Linked DNA regions of Aquabacterium sp. OR-4. The protein of the gene in region 1 binds, or shares a complex with, the protein of each later gene. Links are inferred from orthologs where the notes say so. Each region holds a gene or a part of one and is shown in the gene's direction. Other genes may lie near its edges. The genes, in order: uvrB and N4G63_RS14675.

Region 1 (11,124 bases):
CACGTTGGCGGTCTTGCGGCCCACGCCTGGCAGGGCTTCCAGCGCCACGCGGCTGCGCGGCACCTGGCCGCCGTGCTGCTCGATCAGGATGCGGCAGGTCTGGATCAGGTGCCGGGCCTTGCTGCGGTAGAGGCCGATGGTCTTGATGTGATCGGCCAGGCGCTCCTCGCCCAGCGCCAGCAGGGCCTGCGGCGTGCTGGCCATGGGAAACAGCCGGCGCGTGGCCTTGTTGACGCTCACGTCGGTGGCCTGGGCCGACAGCAGCACGGCGGCCAGCAGCTCGAACACGCTGGTGTACTCCAGCTCGCTGGCCGGCTGCGGGTTGGCCGCGGCCAGTGTGGCGAAGAAGGGCGTGATGTCGGCAGATTTCATGAACCAGCTCAGGAGGTGGAGGTCAGTCGGGCGCGCAGCAGCGGCAGGATCTGCACGCCCACGATGCTGGCCAGGATCAGGCCGCAGCCGAGCAGGCCCACGGCGCTGAGCCGGTCGCCCAGGAACCACGCGCCAAACAAGGCGGCAAACACGGTTTCCGAGCTGAGCACGATGGCCGCGTCGGCCGGCGGCGCGTGGCGCTGGCCCACCACCTGGATGGTGAAGCCCACGCCCACCGACAGCACGCCGGTGTAGGCAATGGCGCCGGCCGCGCTGGCCAGGCCTTGCAGCGTGATCGGCTCGAGCGCCAGGCCGGCAGCGCTGGCGGCCAGGCCGCACACCAAAAATTGCCCGCAGGCCAGGCCGTAGGCGCCGCGCAGCTTGTTGGCCACCTGGCCCACCAGCAGCACATGCACGGCCCAGGGCAGGGCGCTGGCCAGCACCCACAGGTCGCCCGGGCTGAAGGCACCCAGCGAGCCCCCGGTCAGTAGCCAGGTGCCGCCCAGGCAGCCGGCGGCTGCCGGCCACACGCTCCAGTGCGGCGCCTGGCGTTGAAAAAACCAGGCCAGCAGCGGCACCAGGGGCACGTACAGCGCGGTCAGAAAGCCGGCGTTGGTGACCGTGGTGCTCATCAGGCCGATCTGCTGCATCACCACGCCGGTGCACAGCAGCGCGCCCAGCAGGGCGATCCAGCGCAGCTCGGGCACGCCCAGCGCATGGCCCTGGGCCTGCAGCGCGCGGCGCTCGCGCCAGGCCAGCGGCGCCACCACCAGCGCGCCCAGCAGAAAGCGCACGCCGGTAAAGCCGAGCGGGCCCACGCCCGCCATGCCCAGCACCTGGCCCACGAAGGCCGAGCCCCAGATCACCGCGGCCAGCAGCAGCAGCGCGTTGGCTTGAAGGCGCGACATGTCAGGCTCGCCCGGCCGCCCGGCGGGCCTGATGCGCCGCCTTGGCGGGCGGTGAATGCCATGCGTGTGGCGGCCGGTTCATCTCAGCCCTGGTCTGCCGCGCGGCGCGCGCGGGCGCGCGCCAGTGCCGCCTCGATCACCGCGCGCTTGCGGTCGATCACCACCGGGTCGGTGTGTTGGGTGTGGGCCGGCAGATCGGCCAGCTTGGCGGCGGCCTTGGCTTCCAGGCGCGCGTCGTGCTCGTGCTTGTGGCGGGCGCGGCGGGCGTTGCGCTGGGTGTAGGCGGCCTGGGCGGTGGCGGCCTCGGCCGCGCTCCAGGCCTGCCAGCCGGTGCGCTCGCCGCTGACCGGCACCAGGCGGATGCAGTCCACCGGGCAGGCCGGCACGCACAGCTCGCAGCCGGTGCAGTCGGCGTCGATCACCGTGTGCATGCGCTTGTGGGTGCCGCTGATGCAGTCGACCGGGCAGGCCTTGATGCACAGCGTGCAGCCGATGCACCAGGCCTCGTCGATCACGGCCAGCAGGCGCGGGCCTTCGGCGCCGCATTCCGCGTCCAGCGGCTGCACCGCCTGGCCGGTCAGCGCGGCCAGCCGCGCCACGCCTTCGGCACCACCGGGCGGGCAGCGGTTGATGGCCTCGCGGCCGCCGGCAATCGCCTGGGCATAGCTGCGGCAATCGGGGTAGCCGCAGCGGGTGCACTGGGTCTGCGGCAGCAGCGCGTCGATCTGCTCGGCCAATGAAGAACCCCGCTCGGTGGCGGGGTTCGGCGCGATGGCTCGCGGGGGGATGGGGGCGGTGGACTGCACCGCCCGGATTATCCGCGCGGCTTGCGCGTGGCGCGGGCCGTGGGGCGGTTGGCGGCCGGGGCCGGCGCGGTTGCCGCCGCGCGCGGGCTGCGCGTGCGGGCCGGCGCGGCAGCGGCCACCGGGGCCTCGGCGGCCACCGGGGCGGTGGGCTTGGAGGCGGTCTTGGCCGTCTTGACCGGCGTGGCCTTGCGCACCGTGATCTTGCGCGCCGGTGCCTCGGCGGCCACGGCTGCGGGGGCATCCACGGCGATGCGGTCGATCTCGTAGTCGCCGCTCAGCTCGTCGGGGGTGGGCGTGTGGTCGAGCCGGCCCTCGGGGCTGTTGAAGGTCAGGATGAAGGCCTTGATCTCCGGGTACACCTTCTCGCGCCAGCGGCGGCCCGAGAAGATGCCGTAGTGGCCGGCGCCGGCCACGTCGTAGTGGAACTGGCGGCTCTTGGGCACGCCGCTGCACAGGTCGTGCGCGGCGCGGGTCTGGCCGGCGCCCGAGATGTCGTCGAGCTCGCCTTCCACGGTGAGCAGGGCGCTGGTGGTGATGTCCTGCGGGCGCACGTAGGTGCCGTCGTCGGCCTGCCAGGTGCCGTTGACCAGGGCGAAATCCTGGAACACGGTCTTGATCGTCTCGAGGTAGTACTCGGCCGGCATGTCGAGCACGGCGTTGTACTCGTCGTAGAACTGGCGATGCGCGTCGGTCGAATCGTCATCGCCGCGGATCAGGTCCTGGAAGTAGTCGTAGTGCGCGCTCAGGTGGCGGTCGGGGTTCATCGCCACGAAGCCGGTGTGCTGCAGAAAGCCCGGGTAGACGCGCCGGCCGGCGCCAGCAAAGTTCGGCGGCACGCGGTAGATCACGTTGTTCTCGAACCACTCGAAGCTCTTGTTCATCGCCAGGTTGTTCACCGCGGTGGGCGAACGGCGGGCGTCGATCGGGCCGCCCATCATCGTCAGCGTGCGCGGCGTGAACTCGCCCTTGGTGGCCAGCAGCGACACGGCGGCCAGCACCGGCACGGTGGGCTGGCACACCGAGATCACATTGACCTCGGGGCCCAGGTGGCGGATGAAGTCCTGCACGTAGCTGACGTAGTCGTTGAGGTGGAACGGTCCCGCCTCGGCCGGCACCTGGCGCGCATCGACCCAGTCGGTGATGTACACCTTGTGGTCGCGCAGCAGCTGGCGCACGGTGTCGCGCAGCAGGGTGCTGTGGTGGCCCGACAGCGGCGCCACCACCAGCACCACCGGCTGGCTCTTCATCTTCTCAAGCACCACCGGATCGTCCGAATAGCGCTTGAAGCGGATCAGGCGGCAGAACGGCAGCACGATCGGGTACTGCTCCTGCACGGCCACGTCCACGCCGTCCACCGGCACGGTGCGGATGCCGAACTCGGGCTTCTCGTAATCCTTGGCCAGACGGTGGATCAGGTCGAAACCGGCGGCCACGCGCTGCGCCATCGGCGTGTGCGTGAAGGGCGAGAGCGGATGGTTGTAGAGCTTGGCCGAGGCGCTGGCGAACTCGGAAAACGGCGCCATCAGTGCACGCTGGGTCTCGTAGATCTGATAAAGCATGGCGGGATGGACTCCAGTCAGACGGCGGTGCGTCGGGGGCTCGGGCGAGCGCTGTCATCTTGTGCTGCAGCCCCTGAACCCGACCTGACGGCGGGTGCAAAGTTTTGTGCACTGCAGCATTGTGAATGTTACTCCGAGCATCGTGCGGCTGCATAGGCCGAGCCGGCTACGGAAAAACACGTAACTTCGCACCGCAGTTCGGCTTTCCTGTCGCCTGGGCGACAAGCCTGTGCCCAAACGACACAGCCCGGCGGGGCCGGGCTGTGCAGGGTGGCTGGCGCCGGATGTGGCGCTGCAGCAAAAAAAGGGCGTCAGTGTGGGGCAGCGGCCCCTCAGAGCACCGCGGCGATGGCGGCCACCACCTTGTCGATGTTCTGGGTGTTGAGTGCGGCCACGCAGATGCGGCCCGAATCGACGCCGTACACGCCGAACTCGCTGCGCAGGCGCTCCATCTGCGGCTTGCTCAGGCCCGAGTAGCTGAACATGCCGCGCTGGCGCACGATGAAGCCGAAATCCTGCTTTACACCGGCGGCCACCAGCTTCTCGGCCAGCAGCGTGCGCATCTGCTTGATGCGCTGGCGCATGGCGGCCAGCTCCTGCTCCCACTGCGCGCGCAGCGCAGGCGTGTCGAGCACCGTGGCCACCACCTGGGCGCCATGGGTGGGCGGGTTGCTGTAGTTGGTGCGGATGGCGATCTTGAGCTGCGACAGCACGCGGGCGGTCTCGTCCTTGCTGGCGCACACCACGCTGAGCGCACCCACGCGCTCGCCGTACAGGCTGAAGCTCTTGGAGAACGAGGTGGCGACGAAGAAGTTCTCGACGCCGCTGTCCAGGAACTGCTGGATCACCGCGCCGTCTTCGGCGATGCCGTCGCCAAAGCCCTGGTAGGCCATGTCGAGAAAGGCCACCAGGCTGCGTGCCTTGACGGTGGCGATCACCTGCGCCCACTGCGCCGGGGTGATGTCGTAGCCGGTCGGGTTGTGGCAGCAGGCATGCAGCACCACCACGGTGCCGGCGGCGGCAGCGTTCAGGTCGGCCAGCATGGCGTCGAACTTCACGCCCCGGTTGGCGGCGTCGTAGTAGCTGTAGGTGCCCACCTCGAAGCCGGCGTTGGTGAACAGCGCGCGGTGGTTCTCCCAGCTCGGGTCGCTGATCAGCACCTGGGCGGCGGGGTTCAGCTTCTTCAGGAAATCGGCGCCCACCTTCAGGCCGCCGGTGCCGCCGAGCGCCTGGATGGTGGCCACGCGGCCGTCGGCCAGCACGGCCGAATCGGCGCCGAACACCAGGCGCTGCACGGCCTTGTCATAGGCGGCGATGCCGTCGATGGGCAGGTAGCCGCGCGGCTTGGCCGCTTCGGTGAGCTGGGTTTCGGCGGCCTTCACGCAGGCCAGCAGCGGCAGCTTGCCGGCGTCGTCGAAGTACACGCCGACGCCGAGGTTGACCTTGTCGGCGCGGGTGTCGGCGGCAAATTGTTCGTTCAGACCCAGGATCGGGTCACGCGGGGCCATCTCGACGGCGGCGAAGAAGCTCATGGAGGTGTGGTTCCTGTCAGGACGGTGGCAGCAGGGAAGGGCGGTTCACGGCGGCTTGCGGCAGCGGCACCCACGTGGAATGCCGCACTGCGGTACGCTGTTGGATTGGCCGGCGCGCGCCACCCAGCGCCGCAGCCAGCCCGCGATTTTAGAGCCAGTGACCCATTTGCCCCAGGGAAACCCCGATGTCCGATCTTGCCGACCTGTCTGCCGCGGAAGATGCCTCGCCCATGCCATCGGGCGAAGGCCAGTTCGTCACGTTCCCGGGCTCGCCGTTCCAGCTGTTCCAGCCCTATCCGCCGGCCGGTGACCAGCCCGCCGCCATCGACCAGCTGTGCGAGGGCATAGCCGACGGCCTGGCCTACCAGACCCTGCTGGGCGTGACCGGCTCGGGCAAGACCTTCACGATGGCCAATGTGATCGCCCGCATGGGCCGGCCGGCCATCGTGTTTGCGCCCAACAAGACGCTGGCCGCCCAGCTGTACAGCGAGTTCCGCGAGTTCTTTCCCAAGAACGCGGTGGAGTACTTCGTCTCGTACTACGACTACTACCAGCCCGAGGCCTATGTGCCGCAGCGCGACCTGTTCATCGAGAAGGACAGCTCGATCAACGAGCACATCGAGCAGATGCGGCTGTCGGCCACCAAGAGCGTGCTGGAGCGGCGCGACACCATCATCGTGGCCTCGGTCAGCGCCATCTACGGCATCGGCAAGCCCGAGGACTACACGCAGATGCGCTTCATCGTGCGCGTGGGCGACAAGATCGGCCAGCGCGATGCCATCGCGCAGCTGATCCGCATGCAGTACAGCCGCAACGACGTCGACTTCAGCCGCGGCAGCTTCCGCGTGCGCGGTGACACCATCGACGTGTTTCCGGCCGAGCACAGCGAGCTGGCCATCCGCATCGAGCTGTTCGACGACGAGATCGAATCGCTGAGCCTGCTCGACCCGCTGACCGGCCGCATCCGCCAGAAGATTCCGCGCTTCGTCATCTACCCCAGCAGCCACTACGTGACGCCGCGCGAGCGCGTGCTGAGCGCCATCGACACCATCAAGCTCGAGCTGCGCGAGCGGCTGGATGAGCTGGTCAAGGGCGGCAAGCTGGTCGAGGCCCAGCGGCTCGAGCAGCGCACCCGCTTCGACCTCGAGATGCTGCAGGAGGTGGGCCACTGCAAGGGCATCGAGAACTACACCCGGCACCTGAGCGGCGCCAAGCCCGGTGACCCGCCACCCACCATGGTCGACTACATGCCGCGCGACGCGCTGATGTTCCTGGACGAGAGCCATGTGCTGATCGGCCAGCTGGGCGGCATGTTCAACGGCGACCGGGCGCGCAAGACGGTGCTGGTGGAGTACGGCTTTCGCCTGCCCAGCGCGCTCGACAACCGGCCGCTGAAGTTCGACGAGTTCGAGACCAAGATGCGCCAGTGCGTGTTCGTCTCGGCCACGCCGGCCGACTATGAAAAGACCCATGCCGGCGCGGTGGTGGAGCAGGTGGTGCGGCCCACCGGCCTGGTCGACCCCATCGTCGACGTGCGGCCGGCCGCGCAGCAGGTGGACGACGTGCTGCAGGAGATCCGCAACACGGTCTTGAAGGGCGAGCGGGTGCTGATCACCACGCTGACCAAGCGCATGGCCGAGCAGCTCACCGACTACCTCACCGACAACGGCGTCAAGGTGCGCTACCTGCACAGCGACATCGACACGGTCGAGCGCGTGGAGATCCTGCGCGACCTGCGCCTGGGCACCTTCGATGTGCTGGTGGGCATCAACCTGCTGCGCGAAGGCATCGACATCCCCGAGGTCAGCCTGGTGGCCATCCTCGATGCCGACAAGGAAGGCTTTCTGCGTGCCGAGCGCAGCCTGATCCAGACCATCGGCCGCGCCGCGCGCAATGCCAACGGCCGCGCCATCCTCTACGCCGACAAGATCACCGAGTCGATGCGCCGCGCGATGGACGAAACCGCCCGCCGCCGCGCCAAGCAGACCGAGTTCAATGCCGAGCACGGCATCACGCCGCGCACGGTGATGAAGCAGGTCAAGGAGCTGATCGACGGCGTGGTCTCACAGGCCGACGACAAGACCAAGGTGCAGGGCCTGATGGACGCGGTGGAGACCGAAGGCCTGAGCGAGAAAGACCTGGCCAAGCGCATCAAGGCGCTGGAAAAGCAGATGATCGAGCACGCCAAGAACCTCGAGTTCGAGAAGGCCGCCCGTGTGCGCGACCAGCTGGCGCTGCTGCGCGAGCAGGTGTTCGGTGCCGGCGGCGCACACGACGTCAACGTGGTGCCGCTGGCCAAGGCCTGAGGCGCGCGCGTTCAGCCCTTTTTGCGCTGCAGCGCATCGGGCCCGATCTGCTCGATCGGCGGCATGCCCTGCGGATAGCTGCGGTAATGCTTGTCGGCCAGCAGCGTGGGGTAGCGCTCGATGCTGAGCACGCGCTTGACGGCGCGGCGCAGCTTCAGCACGCCGCGCAGCACGGCGTTCAGGGCGGGTGAGGGCTCGGCCAACATCGCCGCGCGGCGCAACTGCGGCCGCACCAGGCAGGCCGCCGCCGGCTTGACCAGGCCACGCAGCGGCGCCGGCAGCCAGGCCGCCATGATGGCCACGGTGGCATCGGCCACGCGGCGGCAGGCCTCGTCTGGCTGGAACTCGCGCGCCTCGTAGGCCGCCACAAAGGCGTCGAAGGCCGGCTTGCTGGCCGGGATGTCGACCAGGCCCATGCGCTGGCCGATGCCGTGCCAGTAGTGGAACCAGGCCTCGCATTCGTGCGGCGTGAACGCGCGCCAGCCGAACTGCGCCATCCAGTCGATCGGAAAGTCGATGAAGGTCCACAGCACGAACAGGAAGTCTTCGTTCGGGATGCGGTAGTGGCTGTGGATGTGGTTCATGCGCGCGATGGCGCGGGCGCCGGGGTCGCCATCCCAGCCGGCTTCCATGAAGTTGGCGATCAGCAGGTTGGTGTCGTCGTAGCGTTTCTGGCCCTGGCGCGCGAACTGCGCCGTGCGGTCCAGCAGGCGCGCCACCGAGCGGCTGCCATAGGTGTGGAACAGCGCGATCTCGAGCGCCCGCGTCATGTCGAACGGAAACTCGTAGGCCGACAGCAGAAAGACGATGCGCTGGCAGTCGCGCCGGGCATCCAGCCGGGCGATCTCGCCACGCACGCCGGGGTGGTGCAGCACACCGAGCGGGCGGCGGTAGCGCGGGCCGATGTCGGCCCCCGGCACGGCGCCGGCCATCGCGCCGGCGGCATGAAAGGGGCAGCCCGGCGCGGCACCCGGGGCGGTGGTGTGCGCAGCGGCGCCGGCGGCGCTGCCGGGCTCGAGCGATGGCGAACGGGACGGACTCACCGGGGCACCTCCAGACTGCAGCGCAGCCCGATGGAGCCGGCCTGCGGGCCGCACTGTAGGCGCGCGCCAGCGGCAGCGGAATCGTCCGATCCGACGAACGCGCGCCCGGCTGTGGGCCGGGCGCGCAGCGGCGGTCAGGCCGCGTGCATCAGGTGCATCAGGTGCATCAGGTGCGGAAGATGCGCACCGCCTGCGCCACCACCTCGGCCTGGCCGTTCAGTGACGAGGCCGCGGCGGCCAGCTCTTCCACCATCGCCGCGTTCTGCTGGGTCAGGTTGTCGAGCTCCGACACCGCGCTGTTGACCTGGCTCACGCCCTTGCTCTGCTCGCTGCCGGCCTGGCTGATCTCGGCAATCAGCGCATGCACGCGCTGCACGGCGTCGGCCGTGCGGCGGGTGGATTCGCCGGTGTTGGCGGCCAGCTTGGTGCCCAGCTCGACCTTGGTGACCGCGTCCTCGACCAGCACCTTGATCTCGCGGGCGGCGGTGCTGGTGCGCTGCGCCAGCGCGCGCACCTCCGAGGCCACCACCGCAAAGCCGCGGCCGGCCTCGCCGGCGCGTGCGGCCTCGACCGCCGCGTTCAGCGCCAGGATGTTGGTCTGGAACGAGATGCCGTCGATGGTGCCGATGATCTCGCCGATGCGCTGCGAGCTGCTGCGGATCTCGTCCATGCGGCCGGCCATGTCGCGTGCGGCGTCGCCGCTGTCGGTGGCGGCGGTGGTGGCCTCCTGGGCCAGTTCGGTGGCGGCGCGTGCGGTGTCGGCGGTCTGGCGGATGGTGCCGGTGATCTCTTCCAGCGACGCGGCGGTCTGCTGCAGGTTGCTGGCCTGTGACTCGGTGCGCTGGCCCAGGTCGGCGTTGCCGCGCGAGATCTCGCCCGAGGCCAGACTGATGCCCTCGACCTCGCGCCGCACGTCACCCACGATGGCCTGCAGGTTGACGTTCAGCTGGGTCAGCCCGCGGGCCAGCTGGCCGACCTCGTCGTTGTGCTGCGAGGCCAGTTTCTGCGACAAGTCACCCGCCGACATGCGCCGGGCCACGGTGATGGCATTGCGCAGCGGCGCCAGCGCCATGTTGCGCAGCTGCCAGGCCACGGCACTGCCCAGCACCAGGGCGCCGGTCATCGAGGCCGCAACGCCCCACTGCGACAGCAGCTCGGCCAGCGTGGCCGTGCCCAGCGTGCCGGCCAGCGCGGTGAGGCTCAGCTTCATGCCCAGGCTGGGCTGGGTGATGCGGCGCACCATGCCCGGCCAGCCCGAGACGGCCAGATCGCCCTTGTGCAGCTTCAGGCCGCCACCGCCGTTGCCGCGCATGCGCTCGTACAGGCGCTCGGCGGCCTGCACCTCGGCACGCGAGGGCACGGTGCGCACCGACATGTAGCTGGTGACCGCGCCGTTCTCCAGCACCGGCGTCACATTGGCGCGCACCCAGTAGTGGTCGCCGTTCTTGCGGCGGTTCTTCACCAGCGCCGTCCAGGGCTCGCCGGCCTTCAGCGTGGCCCACATGTCGCGAAAGGCCTCGGGCGGCATGTCGGGGTGGCGGATCAGGTTGTGCGGCTGGCCCAGCAGTTCCTCACTGCTGTAGCCGCTGACCTCGATGAAGGCCGGGTTGCAGTAGCGGATGTGGCTCTGCAGATCGGTGCAGGACACCAGCGTGCTGCCTTCCGGCAGCAGGTACTCGCGTTGGGAGACGAAACCGTTGTCGCGCATGGGGGAGCCTGGGGTTGGATGGGTGACACGACCGCGGGGTTCATGCGCAGTCCGTGTTACGTTTTCGTCGATACCCCCCTGCGCTTGAAGTGGGATCTGTAGGGGAACCTTGATGCTCGCCGCGGGGAGGCCTTGGGGAAGACCCGCAGCCGCCTGGGCTATCCTCGGCCCATGTTGAAGCGCCTCTTCAAGCGTGGGCCCGAGCCGCAGTGCGCGGTCTTGATGGTCTGCATGGGTAACATCTGCCGTTCGCCGATGGCCGAGGCCGTGCTGCGCGGCAAGCTCGAGCAGGCCGGCCTGGCCGGCCGGGTGCGGGTGGATTCGGCCGGCACCCTGGGCCATCACCGCGGTGCGGCACCCGACCGGCGCGCGGTGGCCCAGGCCGCGCGGCGCGGCTGGCAGCTCGAAGGCCAGAAGGCGCGGCCGGTGGCCGATGCCGACTTTGAACGCTTCGACCTGCTGCTGGCCATGGACGCCGGCAACCTGGCCGATCTGCAAAAGCGCTGTCCACCGGCGCTCGCCGAACGCCTGGGCCTGCTGCTCGACCACGCGCCCTGGCTGGGCGAGCGTGAGGTGCCCGATCCGTATTACGGCGCCGTGGCAGGGTTCGACCACGCGCTCGACCTGATCGAGCCGGCCTGCGACGGCCTGCTGGCGGTGCTGCGCCGCCGCCTCGGCACCACGGGCTGACGGCCGCTTGCGGCCGCGCCGCAGGGCGCTGGCGCCCGCTCAATGCCGACAAGATTAGTCGGATACTGATATACTCGACCCCAGCAGTCGGGATACCGATCGCAGCTTCCGGTCACCCCGTCGGTTATACCGGTTGCGCCGCACGCGGGCAGAACCGGTGTCGTGCCGCGCCGCCCGTCCGGCTTTCAGGAGAACTCCAT
Region 2 (11,328 bases), 360 kb from region 1 along the record:
TTGCCGCCAAGGTGAAGGATTTGTCGGGTGGCAAGTTCACCATCTCCACCCATGCCGCCGGCGAGCTGATGCCGGCCTTCGGCGTGGTGGATGGCGTGCAGAACGGCACCGTCGAGGCCTGCCACACCGCGCCGTACTACTTCTTCGGCAAGGACGAGACCTTTGCGCTGGGCTGCGCCGTGCCCTTCGGCCTGAACAGCCGCCAGATGACCGCCTGGATGTACGAAGGCAACGGCCTGAAGCTGATGCGCGAGTTCTACAAGCAGTACAACATCGTCAACTTCCCGGCCGGCAACACCGGTGCCCAGATGGGCGGCTGGTACCGCAAGGAAGTCAAGAGCGCGGCCGACATGAAGGGCCTGAAGATGCGCATCGGCGGCTTTGCCGGCAAGGTGGCCGAGCGCATGGGCGCGGTGCCGCAGAACATTCCGGGCGGCGAGATCTACGCGGCGCTGGAGAAGGGCACCATCGACTCGGCCGAGTGGATCGGCCCGTATGACGACCAGAAGCTCGGCTTCAACAAGGTGGCCCCGTTCTACGCCTACCCCGGCTGGTGGGAGGGCGGCCCGCAGCTCGACGTGTTCGTCAACCAGAAGGCCTACGACGCGCTCTCGTCCGAGTACAAGGCCATCGTCGAGTGTGCGGCCACCTTCGCCCACGTCGAGATGCAGGCCAAGTACGACGCCAAGAACCCGGCGGCGCTCAAGCAGCTGGTGGCCGGCGGCACCAAGCTGTTCCGCTTCCCGAAGGACGTGATGGACCTGGCCTTCAAGGAGGCGCTGGCCCTGTACAGCGACCTGAGCGCCAAGAACCCGAACTGGAAGAAGGTGTACGAGGACTACGCCAACTTCCGCCGCGACCAGAACCTGTGGTTCCGCTTCGCCGAAGCCAGCTTCGACGACTTCATGCAGGCCCAGAAGCTCTGAGCGGCGGCCATGAAAAAGGGCCCTGCCTCGCGGCAGGGCCCTTTTGCTTTTACTTTCGCCTGTGCGTTGGCGGTTGCTTCGGCGGCGGCGCCCCGGGGCAGGGCGCCGCGGCACCGGTCAGGGCTTCTTGTCCTGCTGCAGGCTGCGCTTGACGGCCTCCATCGGGTCTTCCTCGGCGGCGGCGGGCGCGGCCGCCGATGCGGCGCCTGCCGGAGCCGACGCCGCGGCCTTGCCGGCCGGGTCCAGGCCGAACAGCTCGCGCACGTTCTCCTCGGCCTTGGCGCCGGGCGCCTGGTCCTGGCTCATCTGCTCGAGCTGGCTGTTGGCCTTGTCGATGTCGACGACCTGCGGCTTGTCGAGGAAGGCGGTCACCGTCTCGGGCACGAAGATCACCACCACCACCAGCACCAGCTGCATCACCACCCACGGAATGGCGCCGAGGTAGATGTCCTTGGACTCGACCTTGCGCGGCAGGGCCTTGTTCTTGAACAGCGTGTCGGAGATGCCGCGCAGGTAGAACAGCGCAAAGCCGAAGGGCGGGTGCATGAACGAGGTCTGCATGTTCACGCACAGCAGCACGCCGAACCAGATCAGGTCGATGCCCAGCTTGTCGGCCACCGGTGCCAGCAGCGGCAGGATGATGAAGGCGATCTCGAAGAAGTCGAGGAAGAAGGCCAGGAAGAAGATGAAGATGTTGACCGCGATGAGGAAGCCGGTCTGGCCGCCGGGCAGGCCCGAGAGCATGTGCTCGATCCAGATCGCGCCATCCACGCCCTGGAAGACCAGCGAGAACACCCGCGAGCCGATCAGGATGAACACCACCATGGCGGTGATGCGCATGGTGCCGAGCATGGTGTCCTTGAGCAGCGACCAGCTCAGGCGGCGGTGGATGCCGGCCAGCACCAGGGCCCCCACGGCGCCCATCGCGCCGGCCTCGGTGGGCGTGCAGATGGCGGTGTTGATGCCGGGCAGGCCGCCCATGCTGCCCAGCACGGCAAAGATCAGGAAGGCCGACGGCACGATGCCGCGCAGGCACTTCTTCCACAGATCCCAGCCCTGCAGCGTGCGCGCTTCCTTGGGCACGCCGGGCAGGTAGTCAGGCCGCACGCGGGTGAGGATGAAGGTGTAGAGCGCGAAGATCAGCACCTGCAGGATGCTGGGGCCCCAGGCACCCTTGTACATGTCGCCCACGCTCTTGCCGAGCTGGTCGGCCAGCACCACCAGCACCAGGCTGGGCGGCACCAGCTGGGTGATGGTGCCGCTGGCGGCCAATACGCCGGTGGCGTAGCGCATGTTGTAGCCGTAGCGCATCATCACCGGCAGGCTGATCATGGCCATGGCGATCACCTGGCCGGCCACCGTGCCGGTGATGGCGCCGAGGATGAAGCCGACGATGATCACCGAGTAGCCCAGGCCACCGCGCACCGGGCCGAAGAGCTGGCCCATCGAATCGAGCATGTCCTCGGCCAGGCCGCACTTCTCGAGGATGGAGCCCATCAGCGTGAAGAACGGAATGGCCAGCAGCAGCTCGTTGCTGAGGATGCCGAACACATTGAGTGGCAGCGCACTCAGGAACTCGGGCTGGAACCAGCCCATGTGCACCGCAAAGAAGCCGCAGCCCAGGCCCAGCGCGGCCAGCGAGAACGCGACCGGAAAGCCAATCAGCAGCGTGACGATGAGCCCGCCGAACATGATCGGCGCGAAGTTCTCCATGGCGATCATTGCAGGGGCCTCTCGTAGTGGAACTCGCCGTTGTATTTATGGGCCAGCCAGGCCACCCGCTTGATGATCTCGGACACACCCTGCAGCAGCACCAGCGAGAAGCCCAGCGGCAGCAGCAGCATGGCCGGCCAGCGGATCAGGCCGCCGGCGTTGCTGGACATCTCCTTGCTGATGAACATCTTCATGAACAGCGGCCAGGAGTAATGGATCATCACCAGCATCACCGGCACCAGGAACAGGCAGAAGCCGGCCAGGTCGATCAGCGCCTGGCCCTTGCCGCTGAAGCGGCCGTAGACCACATCGACGCGCACATGCTCGTTGACGCGCAGCACCTGCGCGGCGCCCAGCATCACGCAGGCCGCGAACAGGTACCACTGGATCTCCAGCAGGCCGTTGGAGCTGTTGTCGAAGGCGTAGCGGAAGGCGGCGTTGCCGGCACTGATCAGGCACGACAGCAGCACCGCCCACTTGGCCAGCACGCCGAAACGATCGGTCAGCCAATCGATCGCTTCGGAAAGTCTCAGAAGTGGGGACATGTCACCTCCAGAAAATGTTGTTGGTTGGACGTCTTGCGACGCGGCACGGGTGGGCGTGGCCAGGCCCCTGCGTCGCTGCAGTCGGCAAATGTAAGGATGCAAGCCTGAACGACAGTTGAAAGTTCACGGCCGCTAGGGAAAGCACCAGGGGCCGGGGCGCTGCCGGGCCCAAGGGCCGACACCGCGCTGTGGCGGGCGATGCGAGGTCAATCGCAGCGGTCGCCGGCCATGGCCAGCATGCGGCCGTCGGCGGCCTCGATCCAGCCGCGCGCGCGCAGGCGCTCGGGCTGCGCGCCCGCGGGCCAGCGCAGGGCCTGCAGGTGGCTCAGCGGCTGGCCGGCGCGCAGGGCCTGCAGCGGCAGCGGGCCGGCCACGCTGCGCACCAGCTGGCGCGGCAGGGCCGAGCCCTCCTGGCCGGCCGGCAGGTGCTCCACCAGCGCCAGCCAGGCCGTGCTGCCGGCCGGCAGCCGCGTGGCCTGGGTCACCGCCACGCGCAGCTGCAGGCCGAAGTAGCCCTGCCAGGCCGGGCCCGAGCTCACGCGCAGCGCCAGGCCCGGCCACGGCCGCTGCGCGCGGCGCTCGGCTTGCCGCTGGTTCGGGCCCGGCGCAGCGGCCTCGGCCGGCAGGCCGGCGCGCTGGCTGCGCTCGCTGGCCTCGGGCAGGGCGGCGGCGGCCATCGCCGCGTCGGCGCCGCGCGGCAGCAGCCAGTCCAGCGTCCAGCGGCGGGCAGGGGCGGGGGCGGCGGCAAGGCTGTCGGGGCCGGCCCCGTCGCCCCCGCCCAGCGCCGCGGCCCAGCAATCCGCACAGTCGGCGGTGATGAAGCGTTCGATGCCGCCCGCCGTGGCGGCCGGGCAGGCCCGGCGGGCCAGGGCCGGGGCGGGCGTCCGGGCGGCCAGGGCCGGCTGTGCAAGCGCGGCGGCCAGCAGCCACCCCCCTCCTAGAATCCACCGATGCATGCGCCGCCCTTTCACGATGATGTTCCCCCGACCTCCGGTGCGTCCGGCACCGGCTCGCTGCTCAAGGGCCTGAACCCCGAGCAGCTGGCGGCGGTGACCCTGCCCGCCGAGCCGGGGCTGATTCTGGCCGGTGCCGGCTCGGGCAAGACCCGCGTGCTCACCACCCGCATCGCCTGGCTGATGGCCACCGGCCAGGTGGGCCCGGGCGGGCTGATGGCCGTGACCTTCACCAACAAGGCCGCCAAGGAGATGCTCACCCGGCTGAGCGCCATGCTGCCGGTGCCCGTGCGCGGCATGTGGATCGGCACCTTCCACGGCCTGTGCAACCGCTTCCTGCGCGCGCACTGGAAGCTGGCCGGCCTGCCGCAGGGCTTCCAGATCCTGGACACCGGCGATCAGCTCTCGGCCGTCAAACGCATCATCAAGGCCATGAACCTGGATGACCAGCGCTTCGTGCCCAAGCAGGTGAGCTGGTTCATCGCCGCGCGCAAGGAGGAGGGCGAGCGCCCCGGCGACGTGGATGCGCACGACCCCAACACCCGCACCATGGTCGAGGTGTACCGCGCCTACGAAGACCAGTGCCACCGCGAGGGCGTGGTCGACTTTGCCGAGCTGATGCTGCGCACCTACGAGCTGCTGCGCGACAACCCCTCGCTGCGCGAGCACTACCAGCACCGCTTCGCGCATGTGCTGGTGGATGAGTTTCAAGACACCAACCGCCTGCAGTACCGCTGGCTGAAGATGTTTGCGCCGCCCGAGAACAGCGGCGACCGCGCCCGCGGCAGCCTGCGCCAGAGCGTGTTTGCGGTGGGCGACGACGACCAGAGCATCTACGCCTTCCGCGGCGCGCAGGTGGGCAACATGGCCGACTTCGAGCGCGAGTACCGCGTGCGCCACATGATCAAGCTGGAGCGCAACTACCGCAGCTTCGGCAACATCCTCGACAGCGCCAATGCGCTGATCGCCCACAACGCCAAGCGCCTGGGCAAGAACCTCAGCACCGAGGCCGGCCCCGGCGAGCCGGTGCGCGTGCACGAGGCCACCAGCGACTACGCCGAGGCCCAGTGGCTGCTGGAAGAAGCGCAGGGCCTGCACCGCGGCGGCCTGGCGCGCATCGAGATCGCCATCCTGTACCGCAGCAATGCGCAGAGCCGGGTGCTGGAAAGCGCGCTGTTCAATGCCGGCGTGCCCTACCGCGTGTACGGCGGCCTGCGCTTTTTCGAGCGTGCCGAGGTCAAGCATGCGCTGGCCTACCTGCGCCTGATCGAGAACCCCAACGACGACACCAGCTACCTGCGGGTGGTGAACTTTCCCACCCGCGGCATCGGCACGCGCACCATGGAGCTGCTGCAGGACGCCGCGCGCCAGAGCGGCCGCAGCCTGTACCAGAGCGTGGCCGCGGTGGCGGGCAAGGGCGGTGCCAACCTGCTGGGCTTCAACGGCCTGATCGACGGCCTGCGCGAGCGCACCCGCGGCCTCACGCTGCGCGAGATCATCGAGCAGATGCTGGCCAGCTCGGGCCTGGTCGACTTCTACCGCACCGAGAAGGAAGGCCAGGACCGCATCGAGAACCTCGATGAACTGGTCAACGCGGCCGAGGCCTTCGTCACCCAGGAGGGCTTTGGCAAGGATGCCGTGGCCCTGCCGGTGGACGAGATCGGCCCCGGCACGCTGGCCGCCGGCAGCGATGGCGCGGCGCCGGCCCCGGCCGCCCCGCTGGCGCCCGATGCCGAGACCGGCGAGATCATGTCGCCGCTGGCGGCCTTTCTGACCCATGCGGCGCTGGAGGCCGGCGACAACCAGGCCCAGGCCGGGCAGGACGCCATCCAGCTGATGACCGTGCACTCGGCCAAGGGCCTGGAGTTCGACGCGGTGTTCATCACCGGGCTGGAAGAAAGCCTGTTCCCGCACGAAAACGCGATGAGCGACACCGACGGCCTGGAAGAAGAGCGCCGGCTGATGTACGTGGCCATCACCCGGGCACGCAAGCGCCTGTACCTCAGCTACAGCCAGACCCGGCTGCTGCATGGCCAGACGCGCTACAACGTCAAGAGCCGCTTCCTGGACGAGCTGCCCGAGGGCGCGCTGAAGTGGCTGACCCCGCGCCACCAGGGCTTTGGCTCGGGCTATGCCAAGGAGTACCAGCAGGCCTGGCAGCGCGGCAGCGGCCCGGGCGGCATCGTCGGCGCCGGCCGGCAGGACGCGCGCTCGAACGCCCGCGACGGCGACCGCCCCGCCTGGGGTGGCCGCGACGGCTACGGCGCCGGCCGCGACGCGCCGATGATGGGCGGCGGCCCGGTGCCCACCGCCATGGCCAACGCCCAGGCCGCCAAGTCGGGCCACGGCCTGCGCGTGGGCCAGTCGGTGTTCCACACCAAGTTCGGCGAAGGCGTGGTGATCACGCTGGAAGGCTCTGGCGCCGACGCGCGTGCCCAGGTCAACTTCGGCCGCCACGGGCCGAAGTGGCTGGCGTTGGCGGTGGCGAAGCTGACGCCGGTGGATTGACCGGCGGCGAGTCGATCAGGCCACGCCGGCCGCCCGCGCGCGCTCTTCTTCCTGCAGCCGCAGCACCCGCCGCTGCACCTTGCCGGTGGTGGTCATCGGCAGCGCGTCGATGAACTCGATCTCCTTGGGGTACTCGTAGGGCGCCAGCCGGCCTTTCACATGCTGCTGCAGGGCGGCCACCAGGGCGGCATCGCCGGTGCAGCCGGGGGCCAGCACCACATAGGCCTTGACCACCGCGCCGCGCGCGGCGTCGGGCTTGGGCACCACGGCGGCATTGGCCACCGCGGGGTGCTTGACCAGGCAGTTCTCGACCTCGCTGGGGCCGATGCGGTAGCCGGCGGCCTTGAACACGTCGTCGCTGCGGCCCTGGTACCAGAGGTAGCCGTCGGCATCCATCACCGCGGTGTCGCCGGTGCGGCACCATGAATCGGCCGGATCGCCGGTGAACTTGGCGGCCGTGGCCTCGGGCTTGTTCCAGTAGCCGAGAAAGAACACCGGGTCGGGCTGGCCATGCACATCGCGCCGGTGCACGGCCACGTCGCCGGGCGTGCCGCGCGGGCATTCGTGGCCGCTGTCATCGATCACCGCCACGCGGTGGCCGGGGTAGGCGCGGCCCATGCTGCCGGGCCTGGCCGGCCAGCCGGGGGCCGGGCGGCCCTGGGCATCGAGGCTGCGGGTGCAGTTGCCGACGATGTAGTTGATCTCGGTCTGGCCGAACATCTCGTTGACCGTCACGCCCAGCGCCTGCTGGCACCAGGCAAACACCGCATCGCCCACGGCCTCGCCGGCGCTCATCACGGCCCGCAGGTGCAGCCTGTAGCGCTGCTTCGGTTCGGGCACGGCCTTCATCATGGCCTTCAGCGCGGTGGGGAACAGGAAGCTGTGCGTCACCCGGTACTCGGCCATCAGCGCCAGCGCCCGCTCGGGGTCGAAGCGGCCCTGGTAGGCCACGATGGGCTGGCCGAAGTACAGCGTGGGCAGCAGCGCGTCCATTAGCCCGCCGGTCCAGGCCCAGTCGGCTGGTGACCAGAAGACGCAAGGCGTCTCCTGATCCCCAGCCGCTGGGCTTTGCCCTGAACTGTGGCCCCCCACCCCCGCTCCCCCCGCCCCGGAGCGGGGGCTTTGCACCGAGCACGGCGGGGAACCAGTTCTGGCTGCAGACAAAGCCGCTGAGGTTGCCGATCAGCGCGCGGTGCGGCATCAGCGCGCCCTTGGGCGGGCCGGTGGTGCCGCTGGTGTAGATCAGCATCGCGGGTTCGTCGGCGCCGGTGGCCACCGGGTCGTGGCGGTCGGGCTCGGCGGCCAGGGCGGCCGCCCAGTCCACATCGCCCTGGCCGGCCGCCTGGCCAACCGCGACCACGCAGGCCAGGTCGGGGCAGGCCGGGCGCGCGGCGCACAGGTGGGCGATGGCGCTCTCGTCGGCGATGGCCACGCGCGCGCCGCTGTCGCGCAGCCGGTATTCCAGCGCCTCGGGGCCGAACAGCATCGACAGCGGCATGGCCACCGCGCCCAGCTGGTACACGGCCATGTGGGCCACCGCGGTTTCCACCCGCTGCGGCATCACGATGGCCACGCGGTCGCCACGCTGCACGCCGCGGCGTGCCAGCGCGTGGGCCAGGCGGTTGGCCAGGGCCTGCAGCTGGCCGTAGCTGAGCGTGCCGCGTTCGCCGTTTTCGCGCTGCCAGCGAATGGCCACTGCGCGCGGCCGACTGCGCGCCCAGCGGCCGCAGCAGGCCTCGGCGATGTTGAATTGCGCCGGCACCTGCCAGCGAAAGCTGCCGTGCAGGGCGGCGTGGCGGTCGACGACATGCTTCATGCGCCGGCATTGTGGGCAGGCACCCGGGCCCCGGCGCTGAGGGAATTCACCTGCAACCGATTGAGATCGCCCCTCAAGTCTTGCAGTGGCCACCCGATAACGCCCCAAGACAGGTCGCGCCGATCAGTTCTGACAGCCCTCTCAGCGAGCCGTTACATGCCGTCCAACCTGCAGTTTTCTCCTTTGTCGCAGTTCAAGCACCGGGTGGCCATTGCCGCCTCGCTGCCCTTCAACGTCTACGACGCCGACCGCACGCTGCTGCTGGCGCGCGGCCAGCTGGTGGAGAACTACGAGCAGATGTGCCTGCTGTTCGAGCGTGGCGCGCTGGTGGACATTGCCGAGCTGGCCGATCCGGCCGCCGAGGCCCGCCGCGCCAAGCCGCACGAGCTGCCGGGCCTGTGGAACCGCAACCTGCACCAGCTGGGCGAGACCCTGCGCCATGCCGCCGGCGACGAGGGTTTCGTCAACGCGCTGGATGCCGCCACGCCCACCGTGTTGACGCTGATCGAGCGTGACCGCGACCTGGCCATCTTCCAGGTGTTGCGCCAGGAGGGCAACGCGATGGCGCAGTACGGCATCACGCGCTCGATGCATGCCGCCATCACCGCCTTGCTGGTGGCCCAGCGCCTGGGCTGGGCGGCCGACGACGCGCAGCGCGCCTTCAAGGCCGCGCTGACCATGAACATCTCCATGCTCGAGCTGCAGGGCGAGCTGGCCCGGCAGAGCACGCCGCTCAGCGACGAGCAGCGCGACGCGGTGCGGGCCCATCCCGACTTCAGCCGCCTGATGCTCGAACTGAGCGGCGTCACCGACCCCGAGTGGCTGCGCGCCGTGGCCGAGCACCACGAGGCGCCCGACGGCAGCGGCTACCCCGGTGGCCTGCGCCAGATCAGCGACACCGCCGATCTGGTGCGGCGCGCCGACATCTACACCGCCAAGCTCAGCCCGCGCGGCTCGCGCCAGGCCATGGCCGCCGATGTGGCGGGGCGCCAGATGTTCATGCAGGACCCCGGCCACCCGATGACCGCGGCCCTGGTCAAGGAGTTTGGCGTCTACCCGCCCGGCTGCTATGTGCGGCTCGAGTCGGGCGAATGCGGCCTGGTGGTGCGCCGCGGCCCCACCGTCACCACGCCGGTGGTGGCGGTGATGAGCTCGCCGGCCGGCAACAAGCTGAGCCAGCCGATCCGCCGCGACACCTCGGTCAAGGGCCACGCCATCCAGTCGGTGATCAGCGGGCAGATGATGCAGTCGGGCATCTCGCCCGAGATGCTGGTGATGCTGGCTGCGGGATAGGCCCCAGCTCCCGAAGCGGCTTCGCCGCCGCCGCGGCGGCTGCCGGCTTGGGGCGGTGTGCGTCAGCCTTTCGGGCCGAAGGCGGCGAGCGCCGGCCCGGCCACGCGGCAGATGCGCCAGTCGGGCATCACCGTGGCGCCCATCTTCTCGTAGAAGGCGATGGCGTTGGCGTTCCAGTCGAGCACGCTCCATTCGAAGCGGCCATGGCCACGCGCCACCGCCAGCGCGCCCAGGTGCTGCAGCAGCGCGCGGCCCAGCCCCATGCCGCGGTGCGCGGGCTGCACGTACAGGTCTTCCAGGTACAGCCCCGGCTTGGCCAGGAAGGTCGAGAAGTTGGTGAAGAACAGCGCAAAGGCCACCACCCGCGGCGCGGCGCCCGGCGCGCTGCCCGCCACCTCGGCCACCACGCTCTCGGCCACCGGCTTGTCGCCGAACAGGTGTGGCGCCAGCGTCTCGGGCGTCACCGCCAGCAGGTGGGTGAGGGCTTCGAACTCGGCCAGCTCGGTGATCAGGCCCACGATGGCGGGCAGGTCACGCGGCTCGGCGGGGCGCAGGTTGAAGGCGGCGGCAGGGCTCATGCCGGGCATTCTGGCATCGGGGCTTGTCGCAGCCGCGCCAGCAGCGCCGGCCCGCGCCGCCTACAGTGCGCGCCGATGAACGCGCCCGCCACCGCCACGCCCTACCTCGCCTTGCGCCAGGCCCGCAGCCGCTTTGTGCCGGTGCGCGGCCTGCAGGTTCACCTGCTGCAGTGGGGCGAGCCGCAGCACGGCGTGCCACTGCGCGTGATGGCCCATGGCTACATGGACGTGGGCGCCTCGTTCCAGTTCGTGGTGGATGCGCTGCACGCGCTGGGCGACGAGGCCTGCGTCATCGCGCCCGACTGGCGCGGCTTTGGCCGCACGCTGGCGCCACCGGGCACCGACGCCTACTGGTTTGCCGACTACCTGGGCGATCTCGATGGCCTGCTCGATGCGCTGTCGCCCGATGCGCCGGTGGACCTGATCGGCCACAGCATGGGCGGCAATGTGGCCATGGCCTATGCCGGCGTGCGGCCGCAGCGCATCCGCCGCCTGGTCAACCTGGAAGGCTTCGGCCTGCCCGACTTGCCCGCCGAGCAGGCCCCCGGCCGCCTGGCGCAATGGCTGGACGAGCTGAAGACCCCGCAGCACCTGAAGCCCTACGCCAGCCTGGCCGAGGTGGCGCAGCGCCTGCGCCACAACAACCCGCGCCTGCCGGCCGGGCGCGCCGAGTGGCTGGCCGCGCACTGGGCCGAGGCGCAGGCCGATGGCCAGTGGGTGCTGCGGGCCGATGCCGCGCACCGTCGCGTCAACCCGGTGCCCTACCGTGCGGCCGATGCCATCGCCACCTGGCGCGCCATCACCGCGCCCACGCTGTGGGTGCAGGGCGCCGAATCGGCTCCCGACAGGTACTGGAACGGCCGCTACACGCTGGCCGAGTTTCAACAGCGCCTGGCCCAGGTGCGCGATGTGCGCCAGCAGCAGCTGCCCGATGCCGGCCACATGCTGCACCACGACCAGCCGCAGGCCCTGGCCGCGGTGATGGCCGACTTCCTG

Evidence for each region.
Region 2: the proteins of uvrB (region 1) and N4G63_RS14675 are in contact, whole or in part, in a crystal structure (PDB 7EGT), measured with the Thermus thermophilus proteins. The link is inferred for Aquabacterium sp. OR-4 from one-to-one orthologs. Residues at the interface, in WP_096411307.1 of Thermus thermophilus: Glu23, Leu25, Arg26, Asp27, Gly28, Glu29, Arg30, Phe31, Arg55, Glu326, Asp327, Phe328, Glu379, Ser382, Gln383, His398, Gly400, Arg401; in WP_096412145.1 of Thermus thermophilus: His654, Arg656, Phe657, Gln666, Asp668, Glu669, Lys680, Arg681, Leu682, Ser683, Lys685, Tyr686, Ala687.

Annotation. Positions count from the first base shown.
Region 1 is NZ_JAOCQD020000002.1:177,861-188,984, reverse strand. What follows is about bases 4,972-7,922. They hold uvrB (excinuclease ABC subunit UvrB), read left to right. Parts: upstream 4,972-5,362; coding sequence 5,363-7,483; downstream 7,484-7,922. Other genes in these bases: N4G63_RS12995 (oxygenase MpaB family protein), read right to left, coding at 7,495-7,922; N4G63_RS13005 (amino acid aminotransferase), read right to left, coding at 4,972-5,177. In the rest of the region: nth (endonuclease III), read right to left, coding at 1-372; N4G63_RS13020 (DMT family transporter), read right to left, coding at 381-1,280; electron transport complex subunit RsxB, read right to left, coding at 1,364-2,017; N4G63_RS13010 (polyhydroxyalkanoate depolymerase), read right to left, coding at 2,095-3,645; more of N4G63_RS13005, read right to left, coding at 3,978-4,971; more of N4G63_RS12995, read right to left, coding at 7,923-8,526; N4G63_RS12990 (methyl-accepting chemotaxis protein), read right to left, coding at 8,693-10,234; N4G63_RS12985 (low molecular weight protein-tyrosine-phosphatase), read left to right, coding at 10,406-10,924; Fe-S cluster assembly transcriptional regulator IscR, read left to right, coding at 11,123-11,124. UniProt on the Escherichia coli protein: The UvrABC repair system catalyzes the recognition and processing of DNA lesions. A damage recognition complex composed of 2 UvrA and 2 UvrB subunits scans DNA for abnormalities.
Region 2 is NZ_JAOCQD020000002.1:540,080-551,407, reverse strand. What follows is about bases 3,735-6,889. They hold N4G63_RS14675 (UvrD-helicase domain-containing protein), read left to right. Parts: upstream 3,735-4,134; coding sequence 4,135-6,645; downstream 6,646-6,889. Other genes in these bases: N4G63_RS14680 (hypothetical protein), read right to left, coding at 3,735-4,140. Outside these bases: N4G63_RS14695 (TRAP transporter substrate-binding protein), read left to right, coding at 1-926; N4G63_RS14690 (TRAP transporter large permease), read right to left, coding at 1,044-2,645; N4G63_RS14685 (TRAP transporter small permease subunit), read right to left, coding at 2,645-3,184; more of N4G63_RS14680, read right to left, coding at 3,391-3,734; N4G63_RS14665 (HD-GYP domain-containing protein), read left to right, coding at 8,618-9,754; N4G63_RS14660 (GNAT family N-acetyltransferase), read right to left, coding at 9,817-10,341; N4G63_RS14655 (alpha/beta fold hydrolase), read left to right, coding at 10,408-11,328. UniProt on the Escherichia coli protein: A helicase with DNA-dependent ATPase activity. Unwinds DNA duplexes with 3'-5' polarity. Translocates on single-stranded DNA with 3'-5' polarity. Initiates unwinding more efficiently from a nicked substrate than double-stranded DNA.